2 regions of the Vreelandella arctica genome follow, and region 1 is predicted to be linked to the other one. Evidence: riboswitches for the same ligand, from Rfam matches in the RefSeq annotation. Region 1 holds a riboswitch; the other holds the start of a gene.
The links. Region 1 has a riboswitch for thiamine pyrophosphate ahead of thiM (hydroxyethylthiazole kinase). Riboswitches for the same ligand answer to the same signal wherever they lie in the genome.

Region 1 (10,034 bases):
TGCGTTGCACCTTGAATATGGCATGGTAGTGAGGCCATGGATCAGTCACAGTACGTTGATAACAAGCAAGGGGCAGGTATGTATGCGAGGGTAAAACAGATCGCCGTTGGCGGTGCATCAGCGGTATGGTCATTGAGTGTGGTTTTGCTGCTCATGCTGGCAATGGTCTCCAATGCTCACGCCGACAATCCACGCTATGCAGGCATTGTGGTGGATTTGGATAATGGCGAAGTCCTTTACGCTGAAAATATTGACGATCAGCGTTATCCTGCTTCGCTGACCAAAATGATGACCCTGTATTTGACCTTTGAAGCGCTGGAAGCGGGCACGTTGCGTTTAGATCAGCCCTTGCCGGTTTCCCGTTTTGCAGCAGCAAAGCCAGCCGTCAAGCTCTGGCTTGCTGCAGGTAGTTCTATCCCCGTCGACACGGCCATACGTGCGCTAGCGGTTCGCTCGGCTAATGATGTTGCCGCGGTGGTTGCCGAAGCACTAGGCGGTAGCGAAGCGCGTTTTGCACAGATGATGACCACCAAGGCGCGCGAGCTCGGCATGCACGCGACCACCTTCCGCAATGCTTCTGGCTTGCCTGATGACGGCCAAGTCACCACCGCACGGGATATGTTGACGCTCTCAGTACGCGTAATGCAGGATTTCCCTCAGTACTACCACTACTTCGGTCTCCAGGAATTTACCTACCGCGGCACACGGCATACCAGCCACAACCGTCTGGTGCGTGATTATCCTGGCGCTGATGGGCTGAAAACTGGATTTATTAGAGCGTCTGGTTTTAATGTGGCGACCACTGCAGTGCGCGGTAATCGGCGATTAGTGGCAGTGGTGATGGGCGGTTTTTCATCTCAGTCGCGTGATACCCATATGGCCAATTTGCTGGACCGCAGCTTCTTGCGAGCTTCACTACGTGATCAACGTAGCTGGGTGGCCGACACCACCTTTTCACAAGAGTTTATGGCCTTTGCCCCTCCCGCTCAGCCGGTTTCCCCACCAACACCTGAACCACGTCAGCCGCTATTGGCCGTCGTAGAAACGACTACGCTTTCGCCCTCCGCGAACACTGCCGCTTCAACGCCCGCCGTGGACCTTGAAGAACAGTTGGCCGATATAACCAGCGTTCAGCGCCCCACGCCTGAAAGCGAGATGCCGCAGCCCGACCCTTTGCAGGCCTTTATTGAGCGCGAACGTCAGCTTGCGTCTGTCAATGAAACAGGCGGCGGCTGGGGAGTTCAGGTAGGCGCCTTTAGCCAGGAGGCCCAGGCTCGTCAATTGGCGCAACAGGCGGCTCAGCGTATTGCGCAAAGTTTAGGTGGTCGTGTGGCTATCGACACCGTAGAGGGCCAGAACCCGGTTTACCGCGCTCGCTTAATGGCGTTGGATGAACAGCGCGCCCGTCAAGCGTGTCGCGAACTGCACTCCCAGGGGATGGACTGTATGGTCGTTAACGCCAGCTTGTAAGCTGGTTAAGCTGGCGTTGGTTCAAGCGCTGACCCAAGTGCGTATCACCCCGCCACTCGTTATTGGGCGGGGTTTTTGCTTTTAAGCAATTGGCTGGCGATTACCGGCTAACAACAACTAAGGAGAGAGCGGTGACCACCTCACTGAAGGGCATACTCTGCATGTGTATGGGGGTTCTTTTTCTCGCCCTGGGAGACGCCGTTTCCAAGTGGTTAGGCGAGACACATTCGCCGCTGCAGATTATTTTTTTCCGTGCTTTAGTCTCGCTACCAATGATTGCGCTGCTTGCCCATTTTGCGGGTGGTTTACGCAAACTACGGACGAAACGCCCAGGCGTTCATTTGCTGCGTGGTTTGATCTATACCGCCACCATGGTCTGTTTCGTCTGGGGATTAACGCTGTTGCCCCTGGCGGAAGCGACGGCAATCGCCTTTGTGGCACCGTTATTTGTCACCCTCCTGTCGGTGCCCTTGCTAGGAGAGCGTATCGACCCACCGGTACTGATCGCCTCGTTAGTCGGGTTTGTGGGTGTGCTGATTGTGGTTCGCCCTAACGGTGATGCCTTCCAGCTAGGCGCGCTGGTGCTGGTCGCCGCGGCGCTCTTTTATGCGTTGATGATGATTACCGCACGTCGCTACGGCGCCCGTGAACACTTATGGGCAATGCTGTTTTATATGACTTTTGTGCCACTCGTGGTAACCGGCTTAACGCTGCCATGGGTATGGCAACCCCCCCAGCCCTGGCACTGGGTCGGTTTTTTCACTTCTGGAATCTTCGGCGTTGCGGCGACCGCCTTTATTACCCTGGCGTTTCGGTACGCCCCAGCCGCCATTGCCGCCCCGTTTGATTACACGGCGATGCTTTGGGCAGTGCTTCTCGGCTGGTGGTTTTGGGGGGAAATGCCCGACCTCTGGGTCTGGGTGGGCAGCGCCCTGATTATGGGCAGCGGATTAGCGGTCGCGTATCACGACCGCCGCACCACCCTTAAACGCCGCCCTACTGCCTAGCAGTACGCTTAAGCGAACTGGTAAACGTCCATCGCCAGTACGCCGTGTTCCACGCTGTTGTGTAGCTGGGTGGCGTTACCGCCAGCGCCCATCGCGACCAGCAAGGGTTGAAAGTGCTCTGGCGTGGGGTGATTCTTCCGCGCGCTAGGGGCGTTCTCCCAATTTAGCAACGCCTCACGGTCATTGGCGATCAGGTGATCGTGTACCCAGCGCGCAAATTCATCTACCCAACCGGGCATTGGGCTATCTTGCGCCATCAGTTCATATAGATTATGGGTCAGGCTGCCCGAGCCGATAACCAAAATGCCCTCATCCCGAAGTACCGATAACTGTTCACCGAGTGCCGCAAGCTGCGCACTGCTCCAGCGCACCGGCAGCGATAATGAAACGACAGGTACATTAGCGTCTGGAAACATTAGCGAGAGCGGCACCCAAACGCCATGGTCGAAGCCGCGCTCTACCGGTTTGGCGCCCAACAACACGGCCAGCCGTTCAGCCAGTTCAGGGTCGCCAGGGGCGGCATATTGCAAATCAAAAAGCGCCTGCGGAAAGCCACCAAAATCGTGAATCGTCTTCGGTTTGGCGCTGCTACTGACCTGTAGCTCGCTGCTCTCCCAGTGCGCCGAAACCACTACCACCGCTTTAGGCGAGAGCTGACTGCCAAGTTCACGCAGAAACGTATGGGCAGATGTTTTATTCAGCGCCAGCATGGGTGAACCATGGGAAATAAATAGACTAGGTAACATGGGTAGATCTCCACGGTAGTACCGGCGCTTGCGGTGGAGCAAGCGCCGGTGATGAGGTTAGGCGAAGCGACGGTTTAACACCCAGTGACCACTTCCTAAACCCGCTTGAGTAATGAGGGCCAGCGTCCAAAACACCGGGAATTCCCAACCGCCACCAGCATTCGAGAACATCCAACCGTTACCCAAGTGTACCCAAGCGGCACCCAGCAGTACCGGTACCAGTGCTAGGCTTACCCAGCGAGTGTATACGCCGAGCAGAAGGGCTATCCCACCGCCCACTTCAGCAGCAATGGTTAAGTAGGCTAAGACCCCCGGCAAACCCAGTGACTCAAAATAGCCGACCGTACCCGGTACGGTAAATACCAACACTTTGAGCAAACCGTGAGCGAGGGCCATAACGCCGAGGCTGATGCGCAGAAGCGTAATAGCATAAGGCTGTAGAGAGGGAGTGGCCGTAAGTGATGATTGAGTCGTCATTTGAGGAGCTTCCATCTGTGTGGTTGATGGAGCTACTTTACAGCTAGGCCAGGGTGAGATAATCAGCGCGTTATGCACATCACTGTTGCGTAATAGGCGACAATCCAATCGCCTGTTCCCAAATAGGTGGATCTCCCCACGCCTCGGTAAGCAGATCGATAAAGCGCTCCACCTTGGCGGGCAGATACCGCCGGGCAGGGTAGAGCGCGTGAACGTCGAGCCGCACCGCGGGCTCGTCGGTTAAAATCGGCACTAACCGCCCGCTGACAATACTCTCCGTGACCAGAAAACTGGGCTGTTGTGCGATGCCTAAGCCCGCTTCAGCAGCCTGGGTCAGTACATCACCATTATTGCTCTCCAGTGGGCCATTAACCGTCAAAGACTGCGTAGCAATTTGCCAGTCAGCGCTCTGCTGGCCACTACGATATCGCAGGCAGCGGTGCTCATTAAGGTCGTTAACGCTAACGGGTTCGCCGTGGGTGGCAAGATACTCAGGGGAGGCACAAAACAGCAAACGGCAGCGGGTCAGGCGGCGTGCCACCAGGCTGGAGTCGGGCAGGCTGCCGATACGGATCGCCACGTCATAACCCTCTTCAAGTAGATCAACGCGACGGTCATTAAGGTCCAGGCGCACGTCAAGCGCCGGGTGGGTAAGCATAAACTGGGTGACGAGTGGCGTTAAGTAGCGGGTACCAAAACTCATGGGCCCATTTACGCGTAAACGGCCGCGCACATCGCTGGTACCTTGGCCAACTTCAGCAGCGGCTTCATCGAGCGCTTGCAGCACACCCTGGGCGCGCATTAAATAGCGCTCTCCTGCTTCCGTGAGATGCAGGCGACGCGTAGTGCGCTGTATCAGTCGCGCCCCGAGTGCCTTCTCCAGTGCCATGACCTGACGCGACACGCGGGTACGCGAAATATCGAGTGCTTCAGCTGCCCGGGTATAGCTACCCAGCTCGGCGACTCGCACGAAAGCAACGATATGCTCTATTTGGTTCATGACGCAGCAGCGACCTGAAAGGCGCGTGCCGCCTGGAAAGGATCGGGTTGGCCGCAAATGGCTGAAATCACCGCTAATCCGTTCGCTCCCGCCCGCTGCACACTAATGGCATGCTCAGCTTTCAACCCACCAATCGCCACGCTGGGCAGTGGGCACGCTTTGACCAGCGAAGCCAAGCCGCCAAAGCCGATAGGCTGGGCGTGGTCCTGTTTGCTCACTGTTGCAAACACGGGCCCAATGCCAACGTAATCAATTAACGCCATGGGCGCCGCTTGGAGCTGAGCGAGGGTATTGATCGACAGGCCAATAATCGCCTGTTCACCTAGCGCTCGGCGTGCTTCCTGAACAGCGGCATCGCTCTGACCGACATGCAGGCCATCTGCCTGACTCTCTAGCGCTACCTGTAAACGGTCGTTAATGATGAGCGGCACCCCGGTGCCTGCCAGCAGTGCTTTTAGCCGCTTGGCCTGAGTAACCATCTGTTCATCGCTGGCATGCTTATCGCGTAGCTGCACGATGGTCACACCACCTCTTACCGCTGCTTCAACCGTCTGCTCTAGGCCATAATCGTCGCAAAGCGCAGTGTCGGTCACCAAATAAAGCGATAGATCATACGGCATGGAGTGACTCCAACTGAGTATGAGCAGAGAGGTCGTCAGGGGTAAGTTGATAAAGCGCATCCAGCAGAGCGACTTGGAAACTGCCTGGGCCCTGAGCAGTACTGCCCGCCCGCTCGCCAGCGACGGCAAAGCAGCCTAGCGCCGCGGCGGTGGCTTCCAGCGGGGCTTCACGGTTGGCCGCAACAAAGGCGGTGACCAGTGCGCTAAGGCCGCAGCCTAACGTTGTGACACGGGGCATTAAGGGGTGGCCACCGTTAATACGATAGTGCTGTGTGCCATTCGTCACCCAGTCGCTTTCACCGGTCATCGCGACAACGCAGCCATGTTTTTGCGCTAGCGCTATCGCTGCGTCTATGGCTTGGTCGGCGGCAGCTGTCGAGTCCACGCCGCGGCCTTGGTTGGCTAACCCATTAAGCGCCAGAATTTCAGAGGCATTGCCACGAATCACGCTAGGCTTTAACGCGAGTAACCGCGTGCACAGCGATTGTCGATAGCGGGTCGCGCCAACGGCGACAGGATCTAATACCCAGGGAATCGAGTGCTGGCTGGCGGTGGCCGCTGCGGTCAACATCGCGTCCGCCCAGTGGGCAGAGATGGTACCAATGTTGATCGACAGCCCGGCAGAAATAGCGGTGAACTCTGCCACTTCCTCTGGAGCATGCAGCATTGCGGGTGACGCGCCCGTGGCTAGCAACAGGTTGGCCGTGCTGTTCATGGCGACATAATTGGTCATGCAATGGACTAACGGTGTCACTGCGCGCAGCGTTGCAAGGTAATCGCCAAGCGGAGGTAGGGTCATAGCATCCTCCCGGCGGGGAGGTGGTAAGCGGTACCATGACTCCCTACGCCGGTGTTATCCGGTTCAGGTTCAAAGGGTGCGTCTCAGCCCAACCGTAACGGAGGGCGCCCCTGTCGAGCGCTTACTATCCTTGCCTGGAGTAGCCCTGTAAACCCCTGGATACAGACGATGGCAATCTAACGAAACGAAATACGCGTGCCGTAGGTGAGCATCTCGTCAGGCGTTATGGCTTTCCCCTCTATCCCAATCATTTCGTCACCGCACTGGTCAGCGAAGGTCAGCACGCCGTGGGTCAAGCCAAGTTGGCCTAAGGTATCGCGGATTTCACCCGTGCCGAGAAAAGTACTGACGTGCCCTTTGTTATCACTGAGGTCAGACACGCCGTTAGCGTGATGAAAGCGCACTCTGTAAATCCCATCCATCGACTCCACTTCAACAATGGGCGAAAAGCCGTTGTGAAGCGCATTGGAAAGTTGCTTGAGGGTTAAGTGATCACCCAGCGTCATATCAATCGCAGTCATAAAAACCTCCTGAAGGACGCCCTCAATCAGGGGCATCGATCATGTGGCGGGAACTTCTTTTGTAAATCTTATGGATAATAAGTGTAGGGTTTTTGTTTAGGATTGCTAGTGCGCTTACCGGTGCCCCGATACGACACTGCCTACGTGCTTGTAAGGGCTAGCATTCTGGCAATAAAGCCCCCATGGTAAGCGGTATGTGAGGCTCAATAGAGTCAATGAACAGTATTAGCGACAGGAGAGCGTGATGAGTTTTCAAGGTGAGCAGCATCCTGGTGTCGTCGATACACCGCCTCAAACCCAAGGATTCCGTTTAAACCACACCATGCTGCGGGTCAAAGACCCCGAGCGGGCGCTGGCGTTCTACTCAAAAGTGTTTGGCATGCAGGTACTGCGGCGGCTGGATTTCGAGGAGATGCAGTTCTCGCTCTACTTTTTAGCCAACGTGGAGCCGAGCGACAGCGTGCCGGAAGAGACTGACGCGCGTACCGTATGGACGTTTAGCCAGAAGGGGCTGTTGGAATTGACCCACAACTGGGGGACTGAAAACCAGGAAGATTTCGCCTATCACGATGGCAATGCCGAGCCCCAGGGCTTTGGGCACATCTGCTTTAACGTGCCGGATTTGGCAGCGGCACAGGCATGGTTTGACGAGCACGACGTCACCTTCGTAAAACGCGCTGATCAGGGCAAAATGAAGGATGTTATCTTCGTTAAGGACCCGGATGGCTACTGGATCGAAGTAATTCAGGCAGACCTGATGGCGGGTAAAAGCGACGCATGAGGCACGCCAATGGCTGAACTACTGTTCCGGCTGCGCCACGTTACCGACGAAGAGGCCATGGAAGTGCGTGACCTGTTGGCCGACCATGGCTTTGATACCTATGAAACCCAGGCGGGCTTTTTCCGCCTGGGGGTCGATGCTATCTGGCTACGTAATCCACATCAGCATGATGCGGCTATCGCCGCGCTAGACGCCTATCAGGCGGAGCGCCTTGACCGCGTCCAGCGTGAGCATCAAGCAGCGGTTGAGCGGGGCGACGCGGAAACATTGTGGCATCGCTTGGCCGCTCACCCGCTGCAGGTGGTGCTGGTGCTGTTAGCCGTGGGGCTTATTGCGGCTCTTACGCTGCTGCCGTTTCTGGGCTTATCACGAAGCTAAGCACTAAGCTATGCGGGCGGCAGATGACCGCGTTTGAGGTACATCATCACGCCATTTTCACCGGCGGTGAGTGCAGGGGCTGCGCCGCTGGGGTAGCGACACCAGGTGCCCGCCGTGTAGCTATGCTCGCTATCGCTTAGGCTGCCTTCAAGAATCAAAAACTCCAGGCCGCCCAGCAGCGTGGGGTAAGTGATGGAGGTGCCCGCCGACCACCGTTCCAGGCTGGTGCGCTCCTGCTTGTAGGTGTGCAGCATCTTGTAGGCAATGCGCGGGCGACGATCCGGCTGCCAGGGAAGCCGATGCGCAGGTACCGCCAGCTGGAGCGTGTCGTTGGGGTCAAACTGGTGCAGTTTGACAAAAATCAGCGCGCCTTCCTCGCCAATCTGTGGCGTGTGGCCGGTACCGATGGGGTTTCGTAAGTAGCTGCCGGCTGGGTAGCGCCCATGCTCATCGGCGAACACGCCTTCCAACACCAGGATCTCTTCGCCGCCGCCGTGGGTATGCCGCTCAAATTGCGTATTAGGCGCGTAGCGAACAAGACTGGTGGCACGGGCAACTTCATCACCAATTCGGTCAAACATCATGCGCTCGACCCCCGCACTGGGGGAATCGACCCACTGATACTCTTCCGGGGTAACACAGGCAAAGTGGCTAAAATCGGCGTTTAGACGCATGGGAAAGGGCTCTTCGCAGTGAAGGTAAGTATCGGGGAGGAGTAATAGTCTCCTTATTGACAGCGAAAAATGCAACTTTAGGTTGTTTGATCTTAGCGATGATGCCATAAAAAATGCCGCCAACGGCGGCATTAGACTGTTTTAAGCGAGAGAGACTCAGTGGGCTTCTGCCAGTGCGGTAAGCAGTTGGTGCGCTGCTTCTATGCGGGCACCATTGGGGTAGTTACGGTTAGCCAGCATCACAATGCCGATCTGCTCGCTGGGCACAAAAGCCACATAGCCGCCAAAGCCGTTGGTTGAGCCGGTCTTGTTATAAAGCGCCTCTTGCCGAGGGGCTAAAGGGGGCGTTAAGCGGTTGGCAGGGTTGGGCTCTAATATCATCTCAAGTGAGTTACCTGCCAGCAGCTGCTCAAGCGTTACTGGGTAGGCGTAGCTTTCCCAGCCCAGCCCCTGGGTCATATTGCCGACCTCAAAGTACCCCGTGCGCGTGGCCGTCAGGGCTTGGCGTAGGGGGGCTTCCAGCGCTGAGTCATTCATGTGGGCTTCCACAAAAGTGAGCACATCTGCAGCAGTTGATTTCAAGCCGTAAGCCTGAGCATCCAATACGCCGGGGTTCACCCGAATCGGCTCATCTTCTTTCGAGTAACCGTAAGCGTAGTGCGCCTGCTGTGCTTCAGGCACTTGGTAAAAACTGTGGTCAAGCCCTAACGGTGAGAAGAGATGTTCCTCCATCAATGCTGCATAACGCTTTCCGAGACGTTGGGCGGTTAAATACCCCATCAGCCCTATGCTCGGGTTGGAGTAGAGCCGATGACTGCCAGGCGTGGATTCAGGCTGCCACTGGCGATAGTAGTCGACCATTGCCGCTTCGTTGTTAACCGCCTCGGGAAACTGCAGCGGCAGTTCACCCGCGGTGTAAGTGCCCAATTCCAGCAATGTGATCTCATCGAAGGCACTGCCTTCAAGGGCAGGCAGGTGCTCGCTGGCCGCGTCGGAAAGCGAAAGCGCACCGCTGGCCTGCGCGTAGCCTGTTAACGCCGCAGTGAAAATCTTACTGATGGAGCCCAGCTCGAACAGCGTCTCATCGGCGACCGGAATCCCCGCTTCTTGATTGGCGAGGCCATAATTAAAGTAGTGCTGCTGGCCGTTGATGCTCAGCGCGACCGCCATGCCCGGGATGCGGTGCTCATCCATCAGTGGGGCGATAGTCTCGTTCACCAGCGCTTCAACTGCGTCGCTATCGGCTGTTTCAAGCGCCCAGGCAGCGCTGCCGAGCAGGAGTGAGTTGGTCATGAGAAAGGAGGTTGTTACCGCTACTAACTTACGCATACCAAGATCCTGTGGTAGTGGGTGCGGCAAGTAAGTTAGGGGTATGGCCAGCCGCAAAGAGCGTGATAAAGATGATTGGTGATATGGCTGCTCATATCTATCACGACGTGAGCAGCGTTTATAACCCTATCGGCTTAGTGATTATGCTCACTGTGGTCATGGTCATCGTGGTCACGCTCATGATCGTCATGACCGGGCTTTATATATCCGGGCTCTGCTAACGCATCATGCA
Region 2 (10,034 bases), on a different contig from region 1:
CGCCCTTTCATACTCTCAGGGCCTGAAATTCATGTCACGACCGGTGGTTTGACGCGGGTGGCTTTGATAGAAGGATCGCTGGTGGTGAACTCTTCACAAGGCGGCGGCAGTAAAGATACCTGGATTGTAGAAACCGACGATAAGGCGGCAGCGGCCGCGGTGAAAGGAGCCTAACGCCATGCTGTCACGCGTTGCTGAAAATCTTTACTGGATGGCGCGTTATATTGAACGAGCGGAAGATACCGCGCGCCTATTGAGCGTTAACAGCCACCTTATGCTGGATTTGCCGGGACGCTTGCCGTTAGGTTGGGCCCCACTTATCGAAATGACCGGCAGCCTGGAAGCCTTCACCGCACGCCATACAGACTTCGATGAGCGCAATGTCGTACATTTTTTATGTGCCGATACCGAGAATGATATTTCGATTATCTCCGCCCTCGCCAGTGCTCGCGAGAACCTCAGAACCACCCGGGATGTGGTGCCTCGGGAGATTTGGGAGGAGGTTAATCAGCTCTATCTGAGCGTCGTCGACCATGCTGAACATGGCGTTAGCCCGCGCCGCCGCGATAGCTTTCTCAAAAGCGTGATTCGTGGTTGCCAAGCGTTAACGGGGCTCATTGAGGGCACCTTGAGTCATGGCCCGGCGCGTACGTTTATTGAATTAGGGCGCCAGTTGGAGCGGGCGGATATGACGACGCGCATTGTGGACGTGCGCTCTGCCAGCTTGCTGCCGCAAAACCCTGAGGAGCTACTGCCGTTTGAAAACCTGCAGTGGATGAGTGTGCTTAAATCACTCACTGCGTATCAAATGTACCGTCAGCAGGTGCGTTTACGAGTGCGGGGGCCGGATGTGCTGCGTTTTTTGCTCCAAGACCCCAACCTGCCACGTTCGATTGCCTGCAGCCTCGAAACACTAGGCCATGAGCTTACCTTGCTTCCCCGCCAAGACCGCCCCGCGGCGACGGTTTCGCTGGTTCGCGCGGACGTAGTCGATGCCGATATCCAAGCGCTTGCCCATTCGCCGAGCAAGCTGCATGCCTTTATCGACGAGCTGCAAATTGGCTTTGCCGCCATTCACGATACGCTGAGTGCGACCTACTTTGTGAATGACGACACTGTCCCCCGAGTGGCACAAACGCAGAGTCAAACGCAAAGCCAAAGCCACGCAGGGGACAACGACAACGATTGAAGGACTAACGCTCCACAGGGCTGGCGGCCTGGATCAGTTGATGCAGGTACGCCAGCTTATCGCGCACGGCGGGGGCGAGCACCGTCGGTGACAGGTCGAGCAGACCCATATCCCGGTTGAGCTCGTTCACCGCCAAGCCGACCTGATGAAAAGCCATCAACATGCTGTCCAGGCTACCGTCATATTCGACATGGGTAATGCCCATGTGCAGTGCGGTATCCAGCACGGCCACCATATCCAAGTAATACGCGAAGGTTTCGGCGAAGTCTTCCCAGGGGTGCATGGTGGCGTAGGCAGAGATAAAATGCTCAGGCCAGTCGCTGGGAGCGCCCTGTTGGTAGTAGCGCTCTAACGCTTCGGCATAGCTTGGCCGGTGGTGGTTGCCAAATACTGCACGACACGTTTCTTCATCGCGATCCTTAACCAATACGTCCCAGTAGTAGTGGCCGATTTCATGGCGGAAGTGGCCAATCAAGGTGCGGTGGGACTCGTTCATATCGACCCGTAAACGCTCGCGCTCAACGTCGTCGGCCTCTTTAACGTTAATGGTGATATGACCTGCCGCATGGCCGGTATACACTTTCTCCTGGTTGGCGGTAGAGCGCCATAGTCCTTGGTCAGGCAGGGCATCAGCCATAAAAGAGAAACTCAACGGCACTGCAATAGCATCCTCTTGGGTGCCATGGGGTAGTTTCAGTAAATCAAGGGTATGAAACAGACGCCGTTTGGCCGCCTCAAGTGCTGCCCAACGCTCGCGGTTACCATCAATAGTGAGATCGGGGATCATGGCGTTATAACGGCAGCAGTCGCATAGCGTATCCGCTTGGCCGTGTTCCATTACCACCATACGATTGCACACGTTCTCAACAGCATAGTTGTGGCACTTCATTAGCGCTGTATCGCACCCTGGGTGGGTACAGCGATAGCCGCCGTTCTCCAAGGGCTCAATGGCCACGATATTGCTACAGGCAGGACACCAGCCGACCTCTGACTGACAGCTAAGGCAGTGGGTGTTTTCATAGAAAAGCGGATTGCCACAGCGGCAGTTGAAAGCCTGCATAAATAATTCCCTGTGTTTAAACACGAGCGTTCGCCATGTGCGATCCGCGAGGCTGCGGCACACTGATAGGCCGAAGCATAGCCAGCCCTGTGACACATTGGAAAGGCTAATTGATATCCTGCCGCAGATTTTGTTGACTCATGCGATACTTGGTTGACGTTAACGTCAACTTGCTGCTATACCCTGTACTCTTGCCTTACCGCGAAGCACTTTTTAATACCGCATTTTTATAACAACCACAGCCATAACAATCACAATTAATAATAGGAGCAACGCTATGTCTGTTCGCGAAATTCCCATGTATATCGATGGCCAGCCCGTGCAGTCGCAAAGCCAGGAGTGGCGCGATGTGGTTAACCCCGCCACGCAAGAGGTGGTAGCGCGGGTACCGTTCTGTACCACTGACGAAGTGGAACGCGCTATCAGCAGCGCTAAAGAGGCGTTTAAGGAGTGGCGAAAAGTACCGCTGGGTAAACGCATGCGCATTATGCTCAAGCTTCAGGCACTGATTCGCGACAATACCGCAGAGTTGGCGGCGCTGATCACCGAAGAGCACGGCAAAACGCTTCCCGATGCGGAAGGGGAAGTTGGCCGGGGCTTGGAAGTGGTGGAGCATGCCTGTTCGATTACCTCGCTGCAGTTGGGTGAGCTGGCGGAAAATGCCGCTAACGAGGTGGACGTTTACACTATGCACCAGCCGCTTGGTGTGGGCGCCGGTATTACTGCCTTTAACTTCCCGATTATGCTGCCGTGCTTTATGTTTCCACTGGCGATTGCCACTGGTAATACCTTCGTTCTTAAACCCTCCGAACAGGATCCCAGTTCCACCATGCGCTTAGTGGAGTTAGCCCACGAAGCCGGTGTCCCGGCAGGCGTGCTCAACGTGGTGCACGGTGGCCCTGATGTAGCCAACCAGATTGCTGATCACCAGGATATCAAAGCGCTCTCGTTCATCGGCTCTACCCATGTGGGTTCGCTGCTGTATAACCGTGCAGCGGCAGCGGGCAAGCGCATGCAAGCAATGATGGGGGCCAAGAACCACTGCGTGGTCATGCCCGATGCTAATCGTAGCCAAGCGATCAACAACCTGCTGGGCTCAGCCTTTGGCGCGGCGGGCCAACGCTGCATGGCAAACTCTGTGGTGGTGCTGGTGGGCGAGGCGCGTGAGTGGCTGAGCGATATCGTTGATGCGGCGCGTGAAATGAAAGTGGGGCCGGGCACCCAGTTAGATGCCGATTTGGGGCCGCTGGTGTCGCCAGCTGCTCGTGATCGTGTGCTGCGTTTAATCGATGCAGGTGAAAAAGAGGGCGCCAAACTGATGGTCGATGGTCGCAATGTTCAAGTGGAGGGCTACCCCAACGGTAATTTCGTGGGCCCCACTCTGTTTGCGGATGTGACCGCAGATATGACCATTTACCGTGAAGAGATTTTTGGGCCTGTACTGTGTGTGGTCAGTGTTGAAACCCTCGACGAAGCGATCGAGTTTATCAACGCCAACCCCAACGGCAATGGCACCTCTATCTTTACTAACTCTGGTTGGATTGCTCGTCGTTTTGAAACCGATATCGACGTGGGTCAGATTGGTATCAATGTGCCCATCCCCGTACCGGTTGCCTACTTCAGCTTCACTGGCTCGCGGGCATCAAAGCTGGGGGATTTAGGGCCTAACGGCAAACAGGCGATTGCCTTCTGGACGCAAACCAAAACCGTCACAGCGCGTTGGTTTGAACCAGAGAATGTTTCCAGTGGCATTAATAGTACGATTTCGCTTGGCTAAATGAAGCACTATTCAATGCCTGATGCTGGCCCCGCATTAAGCGGGGTCAATTGATAGCGGGTGCGGCCAAAGCCGAGCCGATGAATCGGCATATCGTGATTTAAAAGTTATCAAACAACGGCAAGCTTTCTTCCAACAGTTGTTCAGTGGGGCCAAGTTGGCTTTCATGCAACACCAGCAGGGAATGTTCGTTCATGAAGTCCTGGGCTGGCGGCACCAGCAGCGCGAACTCACCTTCTTCAAGGTGAAACTCATGTATTTCGCGCAAACCAAGCGGCGTCATGCATTGCGAGCAGCGGTAGGTGTCATCTTCGCCATAAATCAGGCGGTGGTACATTTTAAACAGCGTATAGAGTGCCAAGCCGCCCTCAAACGCTGGCCAGCGCGCTGGTGTATGACGAATGCCGCTGGCGAGGTCTTGACCTTCTGCTCTGGCCTCTGCAATCGCATCGGCTAGCGGGGCAGCTAGAATGGCGGTTTGGTCAGCAGGTAAAGGTGTGTTGTGCTTGGAGGCGTGTTCAAAATCCTGCACTGCTCGTTTGAAGTCAGAAACGTTACTGAGGGTGTAGTCGACATGCTGAAGATCGTCGGGCTCAAACCCACCATTTTCCCAGCCATGAATGACTCTCAAGGTCATTTGGCCCCGCGTCATGGGGCGGGCCAGTAACATATGCAGCATGATCCGAATATGTAGCTGGCGCTCATCCGTATCATTTTCAAACGCTTGGTAGGGGTCAGAAAACAGTTCGTTTAGACGACCGGAGATGTGTTCTTTTGCTTCGTTATGGCTCATGTCAGTGTCCCTTTGAACGAACTGATTATTAAGCGTTATGCGCGCGGTTCTTTTATGCCAGCTATTGCAGGTCGTTACATCAGTATGGCGAGCAGGGCCGCTAATTAAAAGTCACTTAAGTTAGCGTTTTGTTACGTAAAGGCTAAGTCGTTTTTATGAGATGGTTAAACTTAACAATAAAGAGGTGATTATGTCTGCTCCATTAAGCCGTTTTAATGTACCAGAAACGTTAGATGATCTGCCCGACGATATTCGCCATACTATTTTGGCCGTCCAGGAAAAGGCAGGGTTTGTGCCTAATGTATTTTTAATGTTGGCCCATCGTCCTGCTGAGTTTCGTGCTTTCTTTGCCTACCATGATGCGCTAATGGAGCGTGAATCTGACACGCTCACTAAAGCCGAGAAAGAGATGATTGTGGTCGCTACCAGTGCGCGCAATCGCTGCTTGTATTGCGTGGTGGCGCATGGGGCACTGGTGCGCATATACAGCAAAGACCCGCTGCTTGCGGATCAGGTCGCCATCAACCATCGCGTGGCACCGATTAGTGAGCGCCACCGCGTCATGCTCGACTTTGCCATGCATTGTGCCATTGATGTCGGTGAAATGACCGATGAGTGGCGCACGCGCCTGCGGCAAGAAGGCTTTAGCCAAGAGGACTGCTGGAATATAGGCGCCATCGCGGCGTTTTTTGGTCTGTCGAATCGATTGGTCACCCTGGCGGGTACGCCGCCCAATGCGGAGTTCTATTTGATGGGGCGAGTGCCCCGCGCAGAGGCTGCCAACACACCTTAAACTTTACTAAGACGCGTTTTTGGTTGACGATACCGTCTTCATTCACTGTCGCCAGGGGAGCCCTGCTTGCAAGGGCTGAGAATGCGCGCTGCGCAGACCCTGGAACCTGATCCGGTTCGTACCGGCGGAGGAAGTGCGACATGCTATATCTGACGTCAGCCGTGCTTGGCGCGGCGCTGTGCTGCTTTGCTTATTTAGGTCTACGGGCTCGCTGGGTGGATGGCCCCGTTGATGATTATGTGACGGCTCGCAACTCACAAACAGCTTCAACCCTTGGTCTCTCCTTTCTTGCCTCCGGCATGGGGGCGTGGATACTCTTTGCCCCGCCCGAAATTGGCGCCTTTGTTGGCCCCCTCGCATTAGCAGGTTATGCGCTCGGGTCGGCACTGCCGTTTATTGTGTTAGGACTCTACGGGCCAAAAATTCGCCGTGCGTTGCCGGAAGGGCGCAGCATCGCCGAGTTTGCAGAAGCGTGCTATGGCCCAGGCGTGCGGCGCTGGGTAACGTTAGTGTCGGTTGGCTATATGGCCTGTTTTCTGGCAGCGGAGCTCACCGCCATAGGGGCCATCACAGCGCTATTGTCAGATGTGCCGCCCGCGCTGGTGATTATTGGCGTTGCCCTCACCACTCTGGTGTATACGGCGGTTGGCGGTTTGCGCGCCAGCCTTGCCACGGACCGGTGGCAGGCATGGCTGTTGCTAGCGCTTCTGTTGGCGGTGGGTAGCGTTACGTTATGGCGCCTACCCACAATGCCTAGCGAGGCAACGCTGCCTTCAATCCCCGTTACCAGCGCGCTGAGCGTTGCGTTAACGCTGGTCATCGCCGTCACCGCAGCGAACCTTTTCCACCAGGGGTATTGGCAGCGTGTTTGGGCGGCAAGGGACGATCAAAGCCTGGGCCGTGGCGCTTGGCTAGGCGGCGGTATGACCGTCGTCGTCGTGATGCTAATTGGTGGTTTGGGCATGCTGGCGACAATGAGTGGGGTTCGCCTTGGCGAGCCGCCGATGCCGTTTTTCGCCCTGCTAACGAAGGCCCCAGCTTGGCTGACGCTACCTGCCTTAGTGCTGGCAGTCACCTTGGTGGCCTCCAGTGTGGATACGTTACAAAATGGTATCGCTTCCCTGGTGGTGTCGCGCAGCGAACAGCGGGGTGTTTCCATCGCCGCTGCCCGCTGGGTCACGATTGCATTGATGATACCGGTGGTAGTGATTGCTTTGCAGGGGCTGTCGGTACTGCGGCTATTCCTGATTGCTGACTTACTGTGTGCTGCCATTGTGGTGCCTGTGCTGCTAGGTCTGTGGCAGCGCATGACCCCTTTTTCGGCTGTTGCGGGAGGCGTTGCAGGATTGCTGGGTGCCATTATTCCAGGGTGGTTCGGTCAGGGCAGTCTCATCGCGGGAGTGGTAGCTGCCAGTTTTCCAGGCAGTATTCCTACGCTGGGGCCGTTTGTCGGCGCGATAGTCGCCTCTACGCTGGTTAGTGTGTTGCTCGCGAGTATGAGTAAAAATAATAAGCAGTAAGCAGAAAAGTGCTGGTCGCGATATGCTGGTAGACCTACACCTCCCTGAATGGGTGACATGACAATGAGCTACCCCATAGCATCTAATGAAGAGGCGCGGTTAGCCGCTCTTTATGAGCTTGAACTATTAGATACCCCGGATGAACCGGCGTTTGATCGCGTCACCAGGTTGGTTACCCAGTTACTAAATGTGCCTATCTCAACGATCACGTTGATTGATGCTGAGCGTCAGTGGATTAAGTCGCGCGTGGGCGTGGAAACCCGCGAGACAGGGCGAGATGTGGCTTTTTGCGCTTATACAGTGACGGCCTCAGAGCCGTTAATTGTTGAAGATGCACGCAAGGATCCTAGATTTGCGCAAAACCCCCATGTGACCGCCCCGAATGGGATTCGCTTTTATGCGGGTATTCCGCTGTGCACCTCCAATGGACTTGCATTGGGATCCCTCTGCGCGATTGATATTAAACCTCGTACTCTTAGTGAGCAGGAACTGGCGGCTTTGAAAGATTTAGCGGCGATTGTGACTGATGAAATTCGCCTGCGTGAGCGGCTGATCCGAGAGAGAAAAAAAGCACAGGAATCTCAGCGAGCGTTGAGCGAGCTTCATTACAGTATGGAGTGCCAAATTGAACGGCGCACCAACGAGCTCAACCTGGTCATTGAATCCGCCTATGACGCCTATATCAGCGTTGATTCACAGGGCGTTATTCTGGATTGGAATCGAGCGGCTGAGCTAATGTTTGGTTGGCCACGCAAGGCGGTGCTGGCAAGGCCAATCACACAACTACTCTTTCCGAATGGCTTGCCAACTGAGAGTGATCAAGCCCCTATCACCTTTACAGCGCGGTGCCATGATGGCAAGGAACTGCCCGTCGAGGTCCGCATCAAGACATTGACCATTGATGGCCGCGAACGACGCAGTCTTTTTATCCATGATATTACCGAACGGCAGCAGCTAGAGCGCTTGCGCGATCAACAGGCCCGTGAAGACGTATTAACCAAACTGCCGAATCGACGCGCCCTGGATGAACGCCTGCCTGATGCGATGGCCCGCGCTCGGCGTACTCAAAAGCCCTTAGCAGTTTTATTCATGGACCTGGATGGTTTTAAAGCGATTAACGACACTCATGGCCATGCCATGGGGGATGAGCTGCTGCGTGTGATGGCTAAACGATTGGCGGGGGCCGTCCGTGAAACCGACTATATAGCGCGGTGGGCCGGAGACGAGTTTGTCTTGCTATTAGAAGGCAGTGAGTCCATGGCGATTGAGCCGTTGGCTAAAAAATTAATACAGGTGATTGAAGAGCCGTTTGCTGCTGGCAATGCGGCGCTGAATATCAGTGCAAGCATAGGTGTTGTCATGTACATGCCGACTAGTGCTGAAACGGCCAACGAGCTATTAAAGCGAGCCGATGTTGCCATGTATGATGCCAAGCGCTTGGGAAAAGCCCAAGTTCGTATAGTGCAGCCTTTGGATAGTGCTTCTTAGGCTTGGTACGAAAACTGCTTGCGCTCGCCCATACGTTGTTAAAAATCGGCTCAAAATACTCATTTACACTCTGTAAACTCCGTTTTTTCGCCTATTTTTGCCTAGTCTGGTCTTCGCTCAGCGACTTTTCGTACAAACCCCGAGACCGGAAATATTCAAGGACGATCATGATTCGAACTATTCTGACCACGCCTGAAGGCGAGACCCATGAGGGCGGTGAAAGCCTGATAGCTGTGTGGCGGGCTACGCCGGGAAGCCATATTTGGATTGATATGCAGGGGGAGACCCAGCAGAGCGAACGGTCGATTTTAGAGGCATTCGAATTTCACCCGATGGCGATTCAAGATGCCCATAAAGAGCGTCATCCGCCTAAAATAGAAGAGTTTGATAACCATACGCTGATTATTTATCGCGGCATCTCCTCATTCGATGCCGAGCTGAACTATTTGCCTCAACAGGTCTGTTTTTTTGTGGGCGAACGGTTTTTGGTTACGCTCCATCCTGGTGAAGCGTTAAGCATTGAGCGGCTATTTAACGAGCACGGAAGAGCACTTTTGGCGCATTCGCCGGAGCAGGTCGCGCTGCGCGTTATGTATATCTCAGCCGGATTTTATATCGATAGCCTGCTTGAGTTTGAAACTGAATTAAGCGATCTAGAGGATGAACTGTTAGAAGACGGCAACGATGTCTTGATGCGCAAAATCATTACTTATCGCTCTCGATTGGTCAAAATGCGCCGCATTTTTAGTTACCACAAAGGCATTACTCAAGAACTGACGGCTTATGACTACGAGCATCTGCCCCGAGAAGAGAGCGAAACCCTGCACGCTATTAACGATGTGGCGGACCGCTTTGAACGTCTCTATACCTTGACCCAAATGTACTATGACATTTGTGGTGACTTAGTCGATGGCTATATCTCTATTTCTTCTCATCAGCTAAATATCACCATGCGTGTTCTCACCGTTATTACCGCAATTTTTGTACCCCTGACATTTATTGCTGGGATTTACGGCATGAACTTCGAAAATATGCCCGAGCTGCGCTATGAGTACGGCTACTTTTTTGTATTGGGAGCAATGCTGGGCATCGGCGGCATATTGATTTGGTTATTTAAACGCAAACACTGGTTCTAAGCTCGTCAGTGAACGATTCGCCAGGAAACGAAAAGTTGACGCATGCATAGGTGGTTGAGGGGTGAGTGTGGCATCCTCTGCAGCGACCAAGACTATAAGGCATCAAGCCGTCGACTAGCATTTTCACTGGGAGCATTTTTCATGACCATTATGATCATCGGGCTGCTGATTTTTTTAGGCAGTCACTCTGTACGTATCTTCGCTGAAAATTGGCGTCAGCAGCAAATTGCCAAATTCGGCGAAACCACGTGGAAAATAGCCTACTCGGCAGTGTCTGT

Region 2: linked by a shared signal. The riboswitch ahead of V8L70_RS01030 (SLC5/6 family protein) and the one ahead of thiM (hydroxyethylthiazole kinase) in region 1 are both predicted to bind thiamine pyrophosphate.

Annotation. Positions count from the first base shown of each region.
Region 1 covers NZ_JBANSN010000006.1:172,016-182,049, reverse strand. The annotation lists gene V8L70_RS07725 (D-alanyl-D-alanine carboxypeptidase) at 79-1,470, shown strand; gene V8L70_RS07720 (DMT family transporter) at 1,602-2,477, shown strand; gene V8L70_RS07715 (DODA-type extradiol aromatic ring-opening family dioxygenase) at 2,486-3,223, opposite strand; gene V8L70_RS07710 (DoxX family protein) at 3,281-3,715, opposite strand; gene V8L70_RS07705 (LysR family transcriptional regulator) at 3,780-4,700, opposite strand; gene thiE (thiamine phosphate synthase) at 4,697-5,320, opposite strand; gene thiM (hydroxyethylthiazole kinase) at 5,310-6,119, opposite strand; TPP riboswitch at 6,143-6,241, opposite strand; gene V8L70_RS07690 (hypothetical protein) at 6,296-6,640, opposite strand; gene gloA (lactoylglutathione lyase) at 6,885-7,421, shown strand; gene V8L70_RS07680 (DUF6164 family protein) at 7,431-7,799, shown strand; gene V8L70_RS07675 (cupin domain-containing protein) at 7,808-8,473, opposite strand; gene ampC (class C beta-lactamase) at 8,630-9,766, opposite strand; gene V8L70_RS07665 (metal ABC transporter solute-binding protein, Zn/Mn family) at 9,937-10,034, opposite strand, start outside.
Region 2 covers NZ_JBANSN010000001.1:229,642-239,675, forward strand. The annotation lists gene V8L70_RS01000 (circularly permuted type 2 ATP-grasp protein) at 1-174, shown strand, start outside; gene V8L70_RS01005 (alpha-E domain-containing protein) at 179-1,189, shown strand; gene V8L70_RS01010 (zinc-binding metallopeptidase family protein) at 1,194-2,249, opposite strand; gene V8L70_RS01015 (CoA-acylating methylmalonate-semialdehyde dehydrogenase) at 2,527-4,026, shown strand; gene V8L70_RS01020 (hypothetical protein) at 4,127-4,819, opposite strand; gene V8L70_RS01025 (peroxidase-related enzyme) at 5,010-5,612, shown strand; TPP riboswitch at 5,656-5,763, shown strand; gene V8L70_RS01030 (SLC5/6 family protein) at 5,753-7,132, shown strand; gene V8L70_RS01035 (sensor domain-containing diguanylate cyclase) at 7,196-8,620, shown strand; gene V8L70_RS01040 (magnesium transporter CorA family protein) at 8,788-9,756, shown strand; gene V8L70_RS01045 (NnrU family protein) at 9,898-10,034, shown strand, end outside.